Regions from separate parts of the Rahnella sp. PCH160 genome, predicted to be linked through region 1. Evidence: predicted binding sites of a transcription regulator. Region 1 holds the regulator's gene; each other region holds the start of a gene.
What was found. The regulator PhoB, encoded in region 1, activates phosphate uptake and scavenging genes when phosphate is short. The targets are predictions, from matches to a motif close to CTGTCATAAAACTGNCNNAT.

Region 1 (6,339 bases):
GCGCAGAAAGGCAAGTCGCGATCCAAAAAGCAGAGTGTTCAACCATATTAATGCATCAAAGCAGTAACAATCACTAAATACCGTACGAAACACGCAATATGATATGTATGATTTTTAAACTAACAAAGCACAAGATATGCTCCGATTAGACGATAATTGCGTGAAATCACCATGAAAAGGTCATTTCACGCACAATATCCAGAATTTTTACGAGGCCAGAATTTATCCAGTTCCCGGATTTACCAGACGCGGGCGGCGATATCCACCACCCGTTTCAGTTTTTCCCACTGCTGCGCTTCGGTCAGGCTGTTGCCCTCTTCTGTTGACGCGAAGCCACACTGCGGGCTGAGGCAAATCTGGTTAATGTCCAGATATTCAGCCGCTTCGGCGATGCGTGCTTCCACGGTTTTCGCCAGTTCCAGCTCGCCGGATTTGGTGGTAATCAGCCCCAGAACCGCCTGCTGATGGCCCTTCTTAATGAAACGCAGTGGCTCGAAACCGCCTGAACGTTCATTGTCATATTCCAGGAAGAAGGCGTCGATATTCACACCGCCAAACAGAATCTCTGCCACCGGCTCGTAGCCACCTTCAGAAATCCAGGTTGAACGGAAGTTACCGCGGCAAACATGCAGGCCAATCACCAGATCATCCGGTTTACCGGCGATAGCTTTGTTCAGCACGTCAGCGTAAGTACGCGCTAACGCCTCCGGAGAGTCGCCACGCTCGCGGATTTGTTTCTTCTGATCTTCAGAGCACAGATACGCCCAGACGGTATCGTCGAGTTGCAGATAACGGCAACCGGCATCATAAAACGCCTTAATCGCGTCGCGGTAAACCTGCGCCAGATCGTCAAAATAGTCTTTCAGATCAGGATAAACGTCTTTGCTGATGGCGTTACGGCCACCGCGGAAATGCATCACGCTCGGGCTGGGAATGGTCATTTTCGGCACAGCCGTTCCGCTGATGCTTTTCAGGAAACGGAAGTCTTCCAGCATCGGGTGCGAACCAAAACCGAGCTTACTCACCACTTTGATGCTGCGCGCCTTCGTCTGCACGCCGTTGAACTGGATCCCCTGAACGGCGTCATACCCTTCCACGCCTTCCAGACCCTCAAAGAAGTCAAAGTGCCACCACGCACGGCGGAATTCGCCATCCGTCACCACTTGCAGACCTGCTTCACGCTGCAAATCCACCACACGGCGGATTTCAGTGTCTTCCACCGCGCGCAGCTGCGCTGCATCAATCTCACCGGCCTGAAACTGTTTGCGGGCTTCTTTGATCGCGGCCGGACGCAGGAAACTGCCAACGACGTCAGCGCGGAACGGAGGGGTTGTACGTTGCATGAAAACTCCTTATGCCATCACGCCTCTGGCGGAATGCAAATGATTTACAACGTAAATAATTACGCTGCGTTATTTATAGACATCTGGATGTCTAAACGGCTTTAAGGCCATACTGTCATGCAGTCTGTTCACCCACAACAGAGGAATTTTCATGGGACGTGAAATAAATTCATGATCAGGAGACAACATCACGCATAAATAGAAATGAAAAAGCCTGCTATCGGCTGATAACAGGCTTTAAGGATATGGCGGAAATTAAGGTTTTACGGAGACTGGAGAGTCTGAACCCTGTGGAACAATCAATTTTGGTGCCAGCGTAAACATAAACCGCGTGCCGACGCCGACTTCGCTGAGCACTTCGAGTTTGGCGTTATGATGGCTAAGTGCATGTTTCACGATAGCCAGCCCCAGCCCGCTGCCGCCGGTCTGGCGTGAGCGCGCTTTATCGACACGGTAAAAACGTTCGGTCAGACGCGGTAAGTGCTGGGGCGCAATGCCCGGCCCGTTGTCGCTAATCTGGAACTGCGCACCGTGCTGAATTTGCTGCCAGCTGACTTCAATCCGTGTGCCCGGCGGAGTGTGATTCACGGCGTTATACACCAGATTCGACACCGCGCTGCGCAGTTGATCTTCATTGCCAAAAACTTTCAGCTTCTCGTTTACGCGAAACACCACTTCATGTTTCCCGCCGCTTAACGTCTGCACTTCCCGCTCAAGCATGTTGAGCATCAGCGGAATATCAACTTTCTCGTGCATGTCGATATTGGCGGAGGCTTCGATTTTCGACAGGGTCAGCAACTGTTTCACCAGCCCATCCATGCGCCGCGTCTGTTCCTGCATCGTATCCAGCGCTTTGGTGCGGAACGGCTCTTCCAGTTTGGCGTCTTCCATCATTTCCAGATACCCCTGCAACACCGTCAGCGGTGTGCGAAGTTCATGGCTGACGTTCGCGAAGAAGTTACGTCGTGCGCCTTCGAGCTGACGCATCTGCGTCACGTCGCGCGCAACCATCAGAAGCTGCCCCTCGGAATACGGCATCACGCGAAACTCCACGTAATGTTCGTTATTGAGTTGCAGGTTGAGGGCACGGCTGAAGTCGCGCGTCTGGATCCAGGTACGGAATTCCGGATAACGGAGCAGGTTAAAAATGTGCTGCCCGTTGTCTTCCGGCCAGCGAAATCCCAGCAGATCCTGCGCCAGTCCGTTACACCAGAAAATATTGCCCTCTTCCGTCGCCAGAACCACCGCATCCGGCAGCGATTCAGCCCCGCTGCGGAAACGTTTGATCAACTGGCCTAATTCACGACGACGTCGCCGGTTACGCATCTGCATCTGGTTAAGCCCGTAAAACAACGGTTCCCAGCTCCAGCGCCCGTTCGGCGGGGTGATGCTGCGGTCAAGCCACAGCCAGTGAGAGAGTTTAAGCTGGTTGTAATAATTCCAGCCCAGCGCCGCAGCCAGCGACGCAAAAAGAAGCCAGCCGAAATGGCCGACAAAGACACCGAGGATCAGCGCTGGCAGGCAAAAAAGAAACAATTCACCGGCCAGACGTTTCCATGATAAACGTTCTAACACACAGATTCTCCGCTGTGGGACTCAATAACGCGTTGAGAAACGATATCCGGTACCACGAACAGTCTGGATCATTCTGTCATGTCCACTGGTTTCCAGCGCTTTACGCAAACGACGAATATGCACGTCTACCGTGCGATCTTCCACATAAACGTTAGTGCCCCACACGTTATTGAGCAACTGTTCCCTGCTGTAAACGCGTTCGGAGTGGGTCATAAAGAAGTGTAACAACTTAAATTCGGTCGGCCCCATGTCGAGCGCCTGCTCGTTGGCCATCACCCGGTGAGACGACGGATCCAGGCTCAGCCCCTGCATGTCGATCACTTCTTCCACCGCCATTGGCGAAATCCGGCGCATCACAGCTTTAATACGGGCGACCAGTTCTTTGGGTGAAAACGGTTTGGTGATGTAATCATCGGCACCGACTTCCAGTCCGCGCACCCTGTCTTCTTCTTCACCGCGTGCGGTCAGCATCATCACCGGAATTTCGCGGGTGAGCGCTTCACGTTTAAGGTGCTTAATAAACTGAATACCGGAACCGCCGGGTAACATCCAGTCGAGCAGGATCAGTTCAGGGTAAGGTTCCACTAACTGGCCAATCGCTGAATCAAAATCTTCAGCCTCTACTGCCTGATATCCATTCTGTTCCAGTACAAAACACACCATTTCACGGATTGGAGCTTCGTCTTCAACCACCAATATACGTCTAGCCATCGTAGGTCCTGCCAATAGGTTAGCGATCTTTTATTTGATTGCGGGCGCCATTATGCGTCAGTTTTGTGACAGATTTATGAATGAAAATGATGGTCCATTTAAGGCAAATATGACAGATAAATTCTTGCCATCCTGCTGAAATTGGTCTGATTTATCGGGGACAGGTTCCCCCGCCGACGTTTATACTTTGCCCCATTGTCGTCATACAGGGTTCACACGGGAGTCTCATGCGCCTGATCCACACCTCCGACTGGCACCTCGGTCAGTACTTTTTCACCAAAAGCCGCGCCGCTGAACATCAGGCCTTTTTGCGCTGGCTGACCGGTCAGGTGCAGCAACATCAGGTGGACGCCGTCATTGTCGCCGGTGACATCTTTGATACCGGTTCACCGCCCAGTTACGCCCGCGAGTTGTATAACCGCTTCGTGGTGGAATTACAACACACCGGCTGTCAGTTAATAGTACTGGCCGGGAATCACGATTCCGTCGCCACGCTCAATGAATCCCGTGAACTGCTTTCGTGCCTGAATACGCGGGTGATCGCCACCGTAGGCGAAAATCTGGATGAGCAGGTCTTGGTGCTGAACACGCGCGAAGGCCAGCCCGGCGCGGTGTTGTGTGCGATTCCGTTTTTGCGCCCGCGTGATTTACTGGCCAGCCAGGCCGGGCAGTCCGGCAACGATAAGCAGCTCGCCTTGCAGGAAGCCATTGCGGCGCATTATGACGCGCTGTATCAGGTCGCGCAGGCCAAACGTCAGGAACTTGGCGTGCCGCTGCCGATTATCGCCACCGGCCATCTGACCACCGTCGGCGTCAGCACGTCTGACTCCGTGCGCGACATCTATATAGGCACGCTCGACGCCTTCCCGGCGCAGGCGTTTCCCCCGGTGGATTACGTGGCGCTCGGGCACATTCACCGCGCCCAGTGCGTCGCGAAAACCGAACATATCCGTTACAGCGGTTCACCGATTGCGCTAAGTTTCGATGAGCTCAGCAAAACCAAAAGCGTGTACCTGATTGATTTCGAAGGCGATACGCTTAACGCCATCGACACGCTGGAGATCCCCGTTTTCCAGCCGATGCAGATCATCAAAGGCTCGCTGGCCGACATCGAAAAACAGCTGGCGCAGTTTGCAGAAGGCGATGCAGATAAACCGGTCTGGCTGGATATCGAAGTCGCCACACAGGATTATCTCAGTGATATCCAGCGGCGTATTCAGGCTCTGACGGCAGATTTACCGGTGGAAGTGGTTCTGCTTCGCCGCAGTAAAGAACAGCGTATTAACAGCATCGAACAACAGGAAAAAGAAACGCTCAGCGAACTGAGTGTGAGTGACGTGTTCGAACGGCGTTTGGCGCAGGAAACCGACCCCGACGAACCGCGTCAGGCGCGGATGCGCACGCTGTTTGCTCAGGTTGTCAGCCAGGTCACCCGCGGCGAGTCCGCAGAGGATGCCGCACAATGAAAATTCTCAGTCTGCGTTTAAAAAACCTGAACTCGCTGGAAGGTGAATGGAAAATTGACTTCACCGCAGAGCCTTTTGCCAGCAACGGATTATTCGCCATCACCGGCCCGACCGGCGCGGGGAAAACCACCCTGCTCGACGCCATCTGTCTGGCGCTCTATCACCAGACGCCGCGCCTGAACGTCACGCCGAGTCAGAATGAACTGATGACCCGCCACACCGCCGAATCACTGGCGGAAGTCGAGTTTGAGGTCAAAGGCATTGGCTACCGCGCTTTCTGGAGCCAGCGCCGTGCCAAAAACTCGCCGGACGGCAATTTACAGGCGCCCAAAGTAGAACTGGCGCTGCTGGCCGACGGCAAAATTCTGGCCGACAAAGTGCGCGATAAGCTCGACGCCATTGCAGAACTGACCGGGCTGGATTTCGGCCGTTTCACCAAATCGATGATGCTTTCACAAGGCCAGTTCGCCGCATTCCTGAATGCAGATGCCAACGACCGCGCGGAATTGCTGGAAGAACTCACCGGCACCGAAATCTACGGGCGGCTTTCTGAACGCGTGTTTGAACAACATAAAGAAGCCAAAAATCAGCTAGACGGTTTGTATCAGCGCATGGCCGGTATCGAGTTGCTCAGCGAAGAGCAGCGTCAGGCGTTCGAAACGGAACTGGCCGCGCTGAACGCACAGGAAATTGTTCTCAGCCAGCAGGCGCTGCAACGCCAGCAGGATCTGAACTGGCTGCAACAGTGGCAACAGGTGCAGCAAAAACATCAGCAATCTCAGCAGCAGCTAACAGCAGCGGAGCAGGAAAACCTCGCCGCCGCGCCGCAGTTGCAACAACTGGCGCGCAGTGAACCGGCTGAAAAGCTGCGTCCGCTGCTCAGCGACCGGTTGCGCTGTGAGAAAGAAACGCAGGATTTACAGCAGGTGCTTACGCAACTGATTCAGCAGCAGGAACAACAGGCGGCGCAGATGACGCCGCTGGCTCTGGCGCTGGAACAGGCGAAAGCTGCACGCCAGAAACAGACCGACGAACAGCGCCAGTTACACACGCTGATGGATGAAAAAGTTCTGCCGCTGGATAACGACATTGCCCAGTGCCGCAAATCGCAGGCTGATACTCAGCAGGGCGTCAGTGACGTGCAGAAACAGGCTAATGAGCACAACGCGACGCTGGCGACAATCACCGAAGAACGCCGGAAACTGGATGCTAAGACCGAGCAGCATCAGAGGAAACACACCACG
Region 2 (6,339 bases), 3.7 Mb from region 1:
TGCTGGCGTTGCTGACGGCCGGCTGTCTGCAAATCCTGTCTAATCTGGCGAACGATTATGGCGATGCTGAGAAAGGCAGCGATACGCCCGATCGCGTCGGGCCATTGCGCGGAATGCAAAAAGGGATGATTACCGCCGCCCAGATGAAGCGCGCAATTATCCTGACCATCGTGCTGACGCTCGTGTGCGGTATCGCGCTTATCGCAGTAGCCTGCCACAAACCGAGCGATGTCGTGGGCTTTGTCATCCTCGGCCTGCTCTCGATTGGCGCGGCCATCACGTATACCGTCGGCACGCGCCCTTACGGTTATATGGGACTGGGTGATATTTCCGTTCTGATTTTCTTTGGCTGGATCAGCGTCGCCGGGACGTTCTATTTGCAGGCGGGATATTTCGACTGGATTGTGATGCTGCCCGCCACCGCAACGGGATTACTCTCGACGGCGGTGCTGAATATCAATAATTTGCGTGATATCGAAACTGACCGCGCTAACGGCAAAAACACGCTGGCGGTTCGTCTCGGGCCGGTGAATGCGCGTCGCTATCACACGCTTATTCTGACCGCCGCCACGCTGTGCCTGGCCATTTTTTCCGCGGTACATTTGCACCACTGGACGGGATGGTTATTTATTTTAGCAGTTCCGATGCTGGTCATTCATCTGATCCGCGTGAGAAAGGCCAAAACGTCTCTGGAAGTACGTCCGCTGCTCGAACATATGGTGAAAACGGCGTTACTGACTAACGTGTTGTTTGCGGTGGGTCTGTTGCTCAATTGAGTAAAAGTGGCCGGGTGTGCGTTTATCCGGCCGCTTTTCACATTTAACAATTGATGATTTTGCCAACATCCGCCCGAAAGGGATATACTGAATACTCATGCAGCAACCAGATGAAATCCTATGAAATACGATACTTCCGAACTTTGCGACATCTACCATGAAGAAGTGAATGTCGTCGAACCCCTGTTCTCCAACTTTGGTGGCCGTACTTCATTTGGCGGGCAAATCACGACAGTGAAGTGTTTCGAAGACAATGGCTTGCTTTATGACTTGCTGGAAGAAAATGGCCGTGGACGCGTTTTACTGGTCGATGGCGGTGGTTCCGTTCGTCGCGCATTGCTGGATGCCGGTCTGGCACGCCTGGCGTTGCAAAATGAATGGGAAGGCATTGTGATTTACGGCGCGGTTCGTCAGGTTGACGATCTGGAAGAACTGGATATCGGCATTCAGGCGATGGCAGCAATTCCGGCAGGCGCGGGCAGTGAAGGGATCGGCGAAAGCGACATTCGTGTCAATTTCGGCGGCGTAACCTTCTTCTCCGGTGACCATCTTTATGCCGACAATACCGGTATTGTGTTGTCCGAAGACCCGCTCGACATCGAATAACCTTGCGCTTTCAGCAACAAAAAAGGACGCCGTGGCGTCCTTTTTTATTTTCAGGCCGAAGTCATCAGACTTCTTCCATTTTTCCCAGCAGTGCACGCAGACGATCCTGCCACACGTGCTGTTCTTCTTTCAGCTGTGCATTTTCACGCACCAGCGATTCGTGGTTACCACTTGCCTGCTGAACTTCCTGAGACAGGGTATTGTTTTGTTCTTTCAGTTCTTCGATTTCCATCTGCAAAAGAGTAATGGTATCGATCGCTTGCTGAACTTTAGCTTCTAATTTCTCAAATACTTCAAATGACATTTTTCGGTCCCCTTATGTTCGCAAGGCGCACATCTTATGTTCTGCCGCATCATCCGGACACGGCTCATGAATTCCTGCACTCCGTCGATTTTGATAACGAATTCAAACCAAATTCAGGTCTGATTTGCGCCAAAGTCTTGTAAAACCAGCGGGTGTCTTACCGGGTGATTGTATGTAGCCAGCTTTGCCCTGTCTAGCAAGAACCCCTTCCTGCACGCAGTCTGTTGCAATTTTACAGCGCCCGGTATCAGGAAATGCTTAAAAAGCAGCGTCACTCACCAGAAATCCCCGTTAATACCGCATATCCTTATCCGGCCTGTTGCTATGTTCGTTTCACCTACCCGTGCCCGGAAAATGTTAAATCGTGGCCTTTTTGCCGTTCGCGATGGTCCGGTAATACGCGAAATCGCTCATTTTTATGACATGACACGCAAATTTTGATTTCGCTATTTCTCGTTTATGCTCGTTAACGATAAATTCACATTACGTTCTCATTTAATGATGAACGTCAAAATCCGATTACGTTCGCGTACGACATAACAAAAAACTATAACCAATCATTAACATCATCCTTAGCAGGATCAAACTATGAGCCAAACCATGAGTTCCACATTAAAAGGTCAGTGCATCGCTGAGTTTCTGGGTACCGGGCTTATCATTTTCTTCGGTGCAGGCTGTGTTGCTGCACTGAAACTTGCCGGAGCATCCTTTGGCCAGTGGGAAATCAGTATCGTCTGGGGTTTCGGTGTGGCCATGGCCATTTACCTGACTGCGGCGATCTCAGGCGCACACCTGAACCCGGCTGTCACCGTCGCGCTATGTCTGTTTGCAAACTTTGAAGGACGCAAAGTTCTGCCTTACATTATCGCGCAGGTCGCCGGTGCCTTCTGCGCCGCTGCACTGGTTTACGGCCTTTACTACAATCTGTTCTACGATTTCGAGCAAACTCACAACATGGTACGCGGCAGCGTAGACAGTCTGAGCCTTGCCGGTATCTTCTCGACGTATCCAAACCCGCACATCAGCGTGTTGCAGGCGTTCCTGGTTGAAACCGTGATCACCGCCGTTCTGATGTCGCTGATCCTCGGCCTGACCGATGACGGCAATGGCCTGCCGCGTGGCCCGCTGGCTCCGCTGCTGATCGGTATTCTGATTGCGGTGATCGGTGCATCAATGGGGCCACTGACCGGATTCGCACTGAACCCGGCGCGTGATTTCGGACCGAAACTGTTCGCTTACTTCGCAGGCTGGGGCAAAGTGGCATTCACCGGTGCCCGTGATATCCCTTATTTCCTGGTACCGATTTTTGGTCCGCTGCTTGGCGCTTGTCTGGGTGCTGTCGGCTATAAAGCGTTGATTAGCCGTCATCTGCCACACCAGATTAACGAACCGGCAGCAGACAAAGCGTCGCAGCCAACCAAACAGCGCAAAGCCTGATCGGCTAAACTGTTCCACAGCTTACTCATTTGCAGGATGAATATTATGTCAGCAGATACGACTCACGAAAAAAAATACATTGTCGCACTCGATCAGGGTACGACCAGCTCACGCGCTGTAGTGCTGGATCACGATGCCAATATCATCAGCGTTTCTCAGCGTGAATTTACCCAGATCTACCCTAAATCTGGCTGGGTTGAGCATGACCCGATGGAAATCTGGTCATCGCAAAGCTCGGTACTGGTTGAAGTGCTGGCCAAAGCCGACATCAATTCTGATCAAATCGCCGGTATCGGTATCACCAACCAGCGTGAAACCACGATTGTGTGGGAAAAAGAAACTGGCAAGCCGATTTATAACGCGATCGTGTGGCAATGCCGTCGTACTGCTGATATCTGTGAAAAGCTGAAAAAAGACGGGATGGAAGAGTACATCCGTCACAACACCGGCCTGGTGGTTGACCCGTACTTCTCCGGCACCAAACTGAAATGGATCCTCGATCACGTAGAGGGCTCCCGTGAACGTGCTAAACGCGGCGAACTGCTGTTCGGGACTGTCGATACCTGGCTGGTCTGGAAAATGACGCAGGGACGTGTTCACGTGACGGATTACACCAACGCATCACGTACCATGCTGTTCAACATCCGTGATTTGAAGTGGGATGAACGCATGCTCGAAGCGCTGGATATTCCGCGTGAAATGCTGCCGGAAGTCCGTCCTTCTTCAGAAATTTACGGCCAGACCAACATCGGGGGTAAAGGCGGTACGCGTATTCCTATCGCCGGTATCGCCGGTGACCAGCAGGCGGCGCTGTACGGCCAGCTGTGTGTGCAACCGGGTATGGCAAAAAACACCTACGGCACCGGCTGCTTCTTGCTGATGAACACCGGCACCGAGGTTGTGGAATCGAAAAATGGTCTGCTGACCACTATCGCCTGCGGCCCGCGTGGTGAAGTGAACTATGCACTGGAAGGCGCAGTGTTTGTCGGTGGCGCATCGATCCAATGGCTGCGTGATGAACTGAAACTGATCAGCGACGCGACCGATTCAGAATACTTTGCCGGTAAAGTGAAAGACACCAACGGCGTTTATGTGGTGCCAGCCTTCACCGGCCTCGGCGCGCCTTACTGGGATCCGTATGCCCGTGGCGCCATCTTCGGTCTGAGCCGTGGTGCGAACAGCAACCACATCATCCGCGCTACGCTGGAGTCTATTGCTTATCAGACCCGCGACGTGCTGGATGCCATGCAGGCTGATTCCGGTGCCCGTCTGCAATCCTTACGCGTGGACGGCGGCGCAGTTGCCAACAACTTCCTGATGCAATTCCAGTCAGACATTCTCGGCACTCGCGTTGAACGTCCGGCTGTGCTGGAAGTCACCGCGCTGGGTTCTGCATTCCTTGCAGGTCTGGCCGTCGGTTTCTGGAACGATCTGGAAGAAGTTCGCAGCAAAGCGACCATCGAACGTGAATTCCGCCCTAGCATCGAAACGACGGAACGTAATGTCCGCTATAAAGGCTGGCAGAAAGCAGTGGCACGCGTTCGTTCGTGGGAAGATCACGACGAATAATCCCGTCAGTTTTACGCCAACACCTTTTATGAAACTCCCCATCCGGGGAGTTTTTTTATGCGCCCTTCCCACTGTGCTAAAATCTGCAGCACAGATGAGCCTTGCCTCACCGAACGCTTTCTTTTCTTCCAACAGGTTTTCCAATGAAACGTGAATTAGCAATCGAGTTCTCCCGCGTGACCGAAGCTGCCGCGCTTGCCGGTTATAAATGGCTGGGCCGTGGCGATAAAAACCTCGCCGATAACGCCGCCGTACAGTCCATGCGCATCATGCTCAACAAAGTCGATATCGACGGCACGATTGTGATTGGTGAAGGTGAAATCGATGAAGCACCGATGCTGTATATCGGTGAAAAAGTCGGTACCGGCAACGGTGATGCAGTCGATATCGCGGTGGATCCGATTGAAGGCACGCGCATGACCGCAATGGGTCAGTCCAACGCGCTGGCGGTGCTGGCGGTGGGCGATCAGGGTTCTTTCCTTAACGCACCTGATATGTACATGGAAAAAATCGCCGTCGGTCCGGGCGCAAAAGGCGCTATTAATCTGAATCTGACGCTGGCGGAAAATCTGGCGAATATCGCCAAAGCCCTGAATAAACCGCTGACCGAGCTGACCGTCGCCGTACTGGCGAAACCGCGTCATGACGATGCAATCCGCGAAATGCTGACCGCCGGTGTCCGCGTCTTTGCATTTCCGGACGGTGACGTGGCGGCGACTATTCTGACCTGCATGCCGGAGAGTGAAGTGGACGTGCTTTACGGCATTGGCGGCGCGCCTGAAGGCGTGATTTCCGCCGCCGTTATCCGCGCGCTGGATGGCGATATGCAGGGACGTTTACTGGCGCGTCATGACGTCAAAGGGGATACGCCGGAAAACCGCCGGATTGGCGAAGAGGAACTGGCGCGCTGTAAAGCGATGGGTATCGAAGCCGGGAAAGTGTTGTTGCTCGATGATATGGCGCGTAACGATAACGTGATTTTCTCAGCGACCGGAATTACCAAAGGCGATCTGCTGGAAGGCATCAGCCGTCAGGGAAATATGGCGACCACCGAAACACTGCTGATTCGTGGCAAATCCCGCACCATTCGCCGCATCAGTTCGACGCATTATCTCGACCGCAAAGACACCGCACTGCACGAATTTATTATCTGATCGACGGCCTTCCGGTCATCAAAAAGCAGGGCTTTGCGCCCTGCTTTTCCATTTCAGACCACGTGACCTTCATGTTGACTGCGGTTCGACATCGGCCACCAGCACAACAAAATCAGCACGGCCATCGCAAACATCAGCAGACCCAGACTGAACTGACCGGTTTGCGGCAACATCGCTGACATCCACGCCACCAGCCCTGACCCCATATTCTGCAAACCGCCCACCAGCGCCCCTGCCGCACCCGCCAGATACGGAAATGGTTCCATTGCGCCGGTCGTCGCCAGCGGGAATAACATGCCTGCGCCGAAGAAAAACAAAGACGCTGGCACGATCAGCGTCCAGATATTCATAATGCCCAGCCAGCCTGGGATCCACATCAATAGCCCCGCAAGCAGACAGCTGATAACCGAATGCCACATCAGTTGCTGGAAGCTCTTCTCCGTGCGCCCGGCATACCAGGCACCAAAAAACGCGGCCGGGATCGGCAGGATAA
Region 3 (6,339 bases), 400 kb from region 1:
CGGTCTGCGCGTGCTGAACGTCGGCGACCGTTTCTTCGTCAACAGTGAAGCGCTGGAAACCGATCAACATCAGGCGGCGGATGCGCTTTGCCGTTTCATGCTGATTGGTAAAAAAGAGCTGGGCGATGCCGTGCAGGATCCGGCGTTCATGGCCGTGTTCACCGATCTGGTGAATCAGGGTTACTGGTATTTCGACGAGTAATATTTCTGTTGCCCGTTTATGACAAAAGGCGGCATCCGTTGGATGCCGCCTTTTAGATTTTATAACCGACTGAAATCAGGGCTTATACAACTCGACCGGCGGCTTCATTTTCCGCTCTTCCGGCATAAACAAGTCAATCTCTTCGCCCATAATGTATTTGGCGCGCAGCATCGCGGATATCTTGTCCATCATCATCACGATAGCCACCAGAATCAGCGTGATAAACATCACCACATCCCAGTTCCACAACCGCATATTTTCGGCATAAACCAGACCGATACCGCCCGCGCCCACAAAACCGAGAACGGCGGCAGAACGGGTGTTGGATTCAATCTGGTACAGCGACAGCGCCAGAAAGGTCGGGAAAGATTGCGTGAAGATGCCAAAGCGGTGCGTCTGTAGCGGCGAAGCGCCCAGCGCACGCAGACCGCGGCTTGGCGAGCGTTCCACTGCTTCGTGACCTTCGGCGTAAAGCTTGCCGAGTAAGCCTAAATCCTGCATCACAATCGCCAGCACACCGGCCAGCGGCCCCATGCCCACAGCGCGGACAAAAATCAGCCCCCAGATCGCCATATCCAGACCGCGAAGCACATCCAGAATGCGGCGGATAATCAGTGAAACCGGCCGCAGAACCGGCGTGGTCATCACATTTCGCGCCGCAAGGAATGACAATGGCAGCGCGAGGAAGGAGGCGGTGACCGTCCCGGCAAACACGATCGCCAGCGTGATCGCAATCTGCGAGAAGTAATACATAAACGGCCATTCGGAAACGTTATGCCACACGAACATGCGCAGGAAATAGCGCCCGACCTCTCGGGTGCCGCGCACAACTTCGCTCCACGGAATGCCGAAATAGCTGAAAAAATAGACGTAATACAACACAATCACAACAGCCAGAATCGCCAGATAACGCAGGTAACGGCGCTGCGCGGAAAACAGATGCGCGTGCTGCTGTTTCAGGCTGGTAATAACATGAGGTTCAAGCGCGTCAGTTAACATCAGAAAGTGCCCTCTACCACGCGTTTGCGTAATTTGCCCGACAGGTAATCCATGCCGGAAACCACCAGAATAATCAGCAGCAACGTCATGCTGACCTGGTCATAGCGATCCAGTTTGATGGACGTCATCAGTTCCTGACCAATACCGCCCGCGCCCACCAATCCAAGGATGGTTGACTGGCGGAAGTTGATTTCCAGACGCATGAAGCTGTAGGACAAAAAGATAGGTTTAACCTGTGGCCACATGGCGAAACGCATGCGCTGCAAGCGCCCTGCTCCGCAGGCTCTCAGGCCGCGTACCGGTTTATCCGACGCAGTTTCGATAGATTCGTAGAACAATTTGGTCAGGCTGCCGACGGTGTGTAAGGTCAGCGCGATAAAGCCCGGAATCGCCCCCACGCCAAACGCCATGACGCACATCACGGCCCAGGCCAGTTCAGGCATGGTTCGCAGGAAAGCAACAAATGTACGGATACTGAATTTCACCCATTTCGGGGAATCCGTATTGCTGGCGGCGAGAAACGCCAGAACCACGGCCAGCGCGGTGGACAGAATCGTTGAAGACAATGCCAGCTGAATAGTTTCCCAAATCAGCGGTAACTGAATATTGAGACGGTATCCCCAGTAAGCCAGAGAACCTTCGGTGTGCCCGTCTGCAAATAATAAAGACCAGTGCAAAACCGGTACCGTCTGACCGATATAATCAAAGAAACTGGGTGCTGAAACAATAATAGTTTTCAGATTAAGCTCGGAAACATTGCCAGACCATAAATATAACAGCAGCATCAGCCCTGACCAGATCAGCGCCTCGCGCTTTTGCTTACCGCGTATATTCTGGTAATAACGGTTGAAGTCTTTATTCAAAATAATATTTCCGGTTTCAGGTAATCATTATTCCTCCCCCTGCGAAGGGGGAGGTCAGGAGGGGGTATTACAAACGACAATAGTGATAAAAGCATTCGCTTACTGAATTGCCATTAATACCCCACCCCAACCCTCCCCTTCGCAGGGGAGGGAGCTAAGACTTAGCGGCCACCCTTCGTCAATTCACGCTTCATATCAATAATCTGCTGATATTCCGCCAGCGACGTTTCGCCGATATGCTGTTTACCGCCAACGGCTTTCACGAAGCACGCATGATCGTCTTTATCCAGTTTCTTAATGGCTGAAACCAGTTTCGCTTTAAATGCCGGTGGCAAATCGCTGCGAACCAAAATCGGGCCGTTAGGAATTAACGGAGATTCCCAGATAATACGAATTTTCTTCATCAGATCCGGATGGTCCATGCGGATCATACGGTTGAACGCACCGGAGGTATAACCGGTTTCGCGGTCACCAATCATGGAAGTCCAGGTCACCGCGCCTTCAAACTGACCGTTCAGTACGCCGAGGATGTCCTGCTCGTGGCCGCCGGAGAAGGTGACGCTGGAGAAGAAGTTGTTGTATTTGTTATCCGTGTTACCACCAAACTCTTTCTTGAATGTCTGGTTCGGGATCAGGTAACCGGAAGTGGAATCCGGGTCAGCAAAGCCAAAGGATTTGCCTTTCAGGTCAGACAATTTCTGGTACGGGCTGTCCGCTTTTACCACGACAACGGAGTGATAACCGCGAGATTTGTCGGTGTCATCAATCACGATACCGACCAGATCCACCGCTTTCGGGTTATTAATATATACAGACGCGAAAGATGAAGGCGACATGCTTAATACCATATCGACTTTCTTGCCTAATAACCCCTGAATCACACCTGAGTAATCGGATGAATTACGCAGTTTAGTATCCACATTTAATTCTTTATCAAAGAAATCTTTTACACACTGATTATCACCGATTTGCTGAGTGGCGTTCTGTCCACCCAAAATACCTAAATTCAATTCTTTAGGGGCATCTTCTGCCATGCTGTGCATTGCGGTAAGGGAACCTGCAACAAAGACCGCCAGACGTAATAACTTCTTCATTTAATGATGACCTTGTGTAGATTGAGAGAAAGTAGAAATAAGCACTGCAAAATTAATAACGTTTTTGTTTAACTGTTTATGGCTTCGTGTTCTTCGCCATATAACTGCTGCAAGATCCCGTCGGTTAATTGTTCCGGATGCCCGTCAAAGATAATCTGCCCTTTCGCAATACCGATAACGCGGGTGCAGTAATCTTTCACCAGCTCGACGGAATGCAGGTTAACCATCACCGCGATGTTCTCTTCGCTGACCTTTTTCAGGGCATTCATGATGCGCAGGGTATTTTTAGGATCCAGCGAAGCCACCGGTTCGTCCGCCAGCAATATTTTCGGATTTTGCATCAGGGCACGACAAATCGCCACGCGCTGCATCTGGCCACCGGAAAGATTTTCAGCACGTTGCAGCGCATGCGGCAACATGTGCAACCATTCCAGCAGTGATATGGCGCGGGCGCGGTCTTCATCATCAAACTGGTTGAAGAAAGATTTGAACGTAGAGGTATGGCTGAGACGCCCGAGCAGCACGTTAGTCAGTACGTCCAGACGCGGAACCAGACAGAAATCCTGGAAAATCATGCCGCAACCTGAACGCCAGCGACGCAGCGGTTTGCCGGTCAGGCCTGCCAGTTGCTGCTGCTCACCGTTTTCATAATGACACACCACGCTGCCGTCGGTTAACGGGATCGTACCGTTAAGGACGTGCAGCAACGTCGATTTACCCGCACCGGAACGGCCAATGACCGCAACAAATTCACCGGCGTGAAGATCGAAATTGATGTCATTAAGAACACGCTGACCTGATTTATAGGATTTCACCAGGCCTTTAACGTCCAGTACTTTGTTCAGATGTTGCGGCCCGGCCTGAGGATATTCAGCCTGTGCCAGCTTAAGTTGAGCTTGCGCCATGATGCTGTCTCTCGGTTGCTTTCGTTATCTGGCGTTCATTAAGCGCGAGTTTTGTGACACATCAATGACGATTTAGTGGACTGCGTATGACAAAAATGTAGCAACTTAAGAGGAATCCCTCGGTATTTATCCTGAATGATCTGTAGCCTGTTCTCTGGCATTTAAGTCTATGATTGCAGAGCCTACGTCAAAAAAGGAAGATGAAATGGATAACCAGTCACTCATCACCACGCTGAAAGACATCGCCGGAAGCCGCCACGTCCTCACTGGCGACAGCAATACCGAGCGCTACCGCAAAGGGTTCCGCTCCGGCGGTGGCAAGGCACTGGCGGTGGTATTCCCGCAAACATTACTGCAACAATGGCAACTGCTTAAAGCCTGCATCGCCGCCGACAAAATTGTCATCATGCAGGCCGCCAACACCGGGCTGACGGAGGGTTCAACGCCCAGCGGCGACGATTACGACCGCGACATCGTCATTTTCAGCACCCTTAAACTCGATCAGATCCAACTGCTCGACGGCGGCCATCAGGTGATCGGTTTCCCCGGCAGCACGTTGTATAAACTGGAAAAAATCCTCAAGCCTTATAACCGCGAACCACATTCAGTCATCGGTTCATCCTGTATTGGTGCCTCCGTCGTCGGCGGAATTTGCAACAACTCCGGTGGCTCACTGGTGAAACGCGGCCCGGCTTATACGGAAATGGCGCTGTATGCGCAGATTGATGCGCTGGGAGAATTGCGGCTGGTAAACCATCTGGGGATCAATCTGGGTGAGACGCCGGAAGAGATCCTGACGCGGCTGGAAAAAGGCGATTATCTCGAAGCCGATATTCTGCATGACCAGCGACTGGCTTCCGACCATGATTATGCGGCGCGTGTCCGCGAAGTGGATGCCGATACGCCGTCACGCTTTAACGCCGATGAGCGCCGTCTGTTTGAAGCCTCGGGCTGTGCCGGGAAACTGGCCGTTTTCGCCGTCCGCCTCGATACTTTCCCGGCAGAAACCCAGCAACAGGTTTTCTATATCGGCACCAACGACACGGCGGTGCTGACCGAATTACGTCGCCAGATCCTGCGGGATTTCACGAACCTGCCGGTTGCAGGCGAATACATGCACCGGGATATTTTCGATATCACCGAAGTGTACGGCAAAGATACGTTCCTGATGATCGACAAACTCGGCACCGACAAAATGCCGGACATGTTTACCGCCAAAGGGAAGTTTGACGCTCACGCCAGCAAAGTGCCTTTCCTGCCGAAACACTTCAGCGACCGCGTAATGCAGTGTCTGAGTAAAGCGCTGCCAAACCATTTACCGCCCCGCATGAAGCAATATCGCGACCGGTTTGAGCATCACTTATTGCTAAAAATGTCAGGCCCCGGGATAGATGAGGCCAGAACGTTTCTGACCCGTTTCTTCAGCGAAAATCAGGGTGACTTCTTTATCTGTTCAGCCGACGAGGGCAAAAAGGCCTTCCTGCACCGCTTCGCTGCGGCGGGTGCCGCCATTCGTTATCACGCCGTGCATGAGAAAGAAGTCGAAGACATTCTGGCGCTCGATATCGCACTGCGCCGCAACGATCGCGACTGGTTTGAAACGTTGCCGGAAGATATTGATAATCAGCTGGTAGCAAAACTCTATTACGGCCACTTTATGTGCCACGTTTTCCATCAGGATTACATTGTTAAAAAAGGTGTGAACAGCAAGGCGCTGAAACACCGCATGCTCGAATTGCTGGATGCAAAAGGCGCTGAATATCCGGCGGAACACAACGTCGGACATCTCTATGTTGCGAAACCGCATCTTAAGGAATTTTACCGGCAGTCCGACCCGACCAACAGTTTTAACCCTGGGATCGGGAAAACCAGTAAGCTGAAAAACTGGCAGGAATAACGTTGCGAAGTGTCTCTGACCAACCCTCCCCTTTTCAGGGGAGGGATACTACGTCACTCCGACCTCATCTCATTGGTTAGAACAATTTCGTTCCATAACCCCACATCAACACGGTCAGTGCGAGTAACAACTCAAGAACCAGAACTCCCATCGCCAGCGTCGAGCTGGAGAACAGGAACCCCTCGCGGTGGTCAATGTTGAGGAAGTTTGGAATACCGAGGTACAGCAGATATCCGCTGTAGCAAAGGCCAATCAGCCCGACAAACAGGCATAACCAGACCATCGGATAAAGCGCAACGATCCCGCTGAGGAACATCGGTGTGGCAACGTAACCGGCAAACACAATACAACTGTTGAGTGTCGGGCGGCTGTCATAACG

Region 2: the regulator PhoB is predicted to act here: its motif matches at 2,092-2,111, upstream of ACM5QY_RS04975 (MIP/aquaporin family protein).
Region 3: the regulator PhoB is predicted to act here: its motif matches at 4,104-4,123, upstream of phnC (phosphonate ABC transporter ATP-binding protein).

The regions. Positions count from the first base shown of each region.
Region 1 is NZ_JBLOGT010000001.1:4,780,913-4,787,251, forward strand. It holds gene ACM5QY_RS22380 (cobalamin-independent methionine synthase II family protein) at 240-1,343, opposite strand; gene phoR (phosphate regulon sensor histidine kinase PhoR) at 1,599-2,918, opposite strand; gene phoB (phosphate response regulator transcription factor PhoB) at 2,940-3,629, opposite strand; gene sbcD (exonuclease subunit SbcD) at 3,857-5,095, shown strand; gene sbcC (exonuclease subunit SbcC) at 5,092-6,339, shown strand, end outside.
Region 2 is NZ_JBLOGT010000001.1:1,080,585-1,086,923, reverse strand. It holds gene ACM5QY_RS04990 (1,4-dihydroxy-2-naphthoate polyprenyltransferase) at 1-776, shown strand, start outside; gene rraA (ribonuclease E activity regulator RraA) at 897-1,382, shown strand; gene zapB (septal ring assembly protein ZapB) at 1,447-1,686, opposite strand; gene ACM5QY_RS04975 (MIP/aquaporin family protein) at 2,275-3,123, shown strand; gene glpK (glycerol kinase GlpK) at 3,169-4,692, shown strand; gene glpX (class II fructose-bisphosphatase) at 4,836-5,846, shown strand; gene emrD (multidrug efflux MFS transporter EmrD) at 5,900-6,339, opposite strand, start outside.
Region 3 is NZ_JBLOGT010000001.1:4,384,426-4,390,764, forward strand. It holds gene ACM5QY_RS20435 (ribosomal protein uL16 3-hydroxylase) at 1-202, shown strand, start outside; gene phnE (phosphonate ABC transporter, permease protein PhnE) at 278-1,201, opposite strand; gene phnE (phosphonate ABC transporter, permease protein PhnE) at 1,201-2,064, opposite strand; gene phnD (phosphonate ABC transporter substrate-binding protein) at 2,226-3,158, opposite strand; gene phnC (phosphonate ABC transporter ATP-binding protein) at 3,227-4,063, opposite strand; gene dld (D-lactate dehydrogenase) at 4,269-5,960, shown strand; gene ACM5QY_RS20465 (Yip1 family protein) at 6,037-6,339, opposite strand, start outside.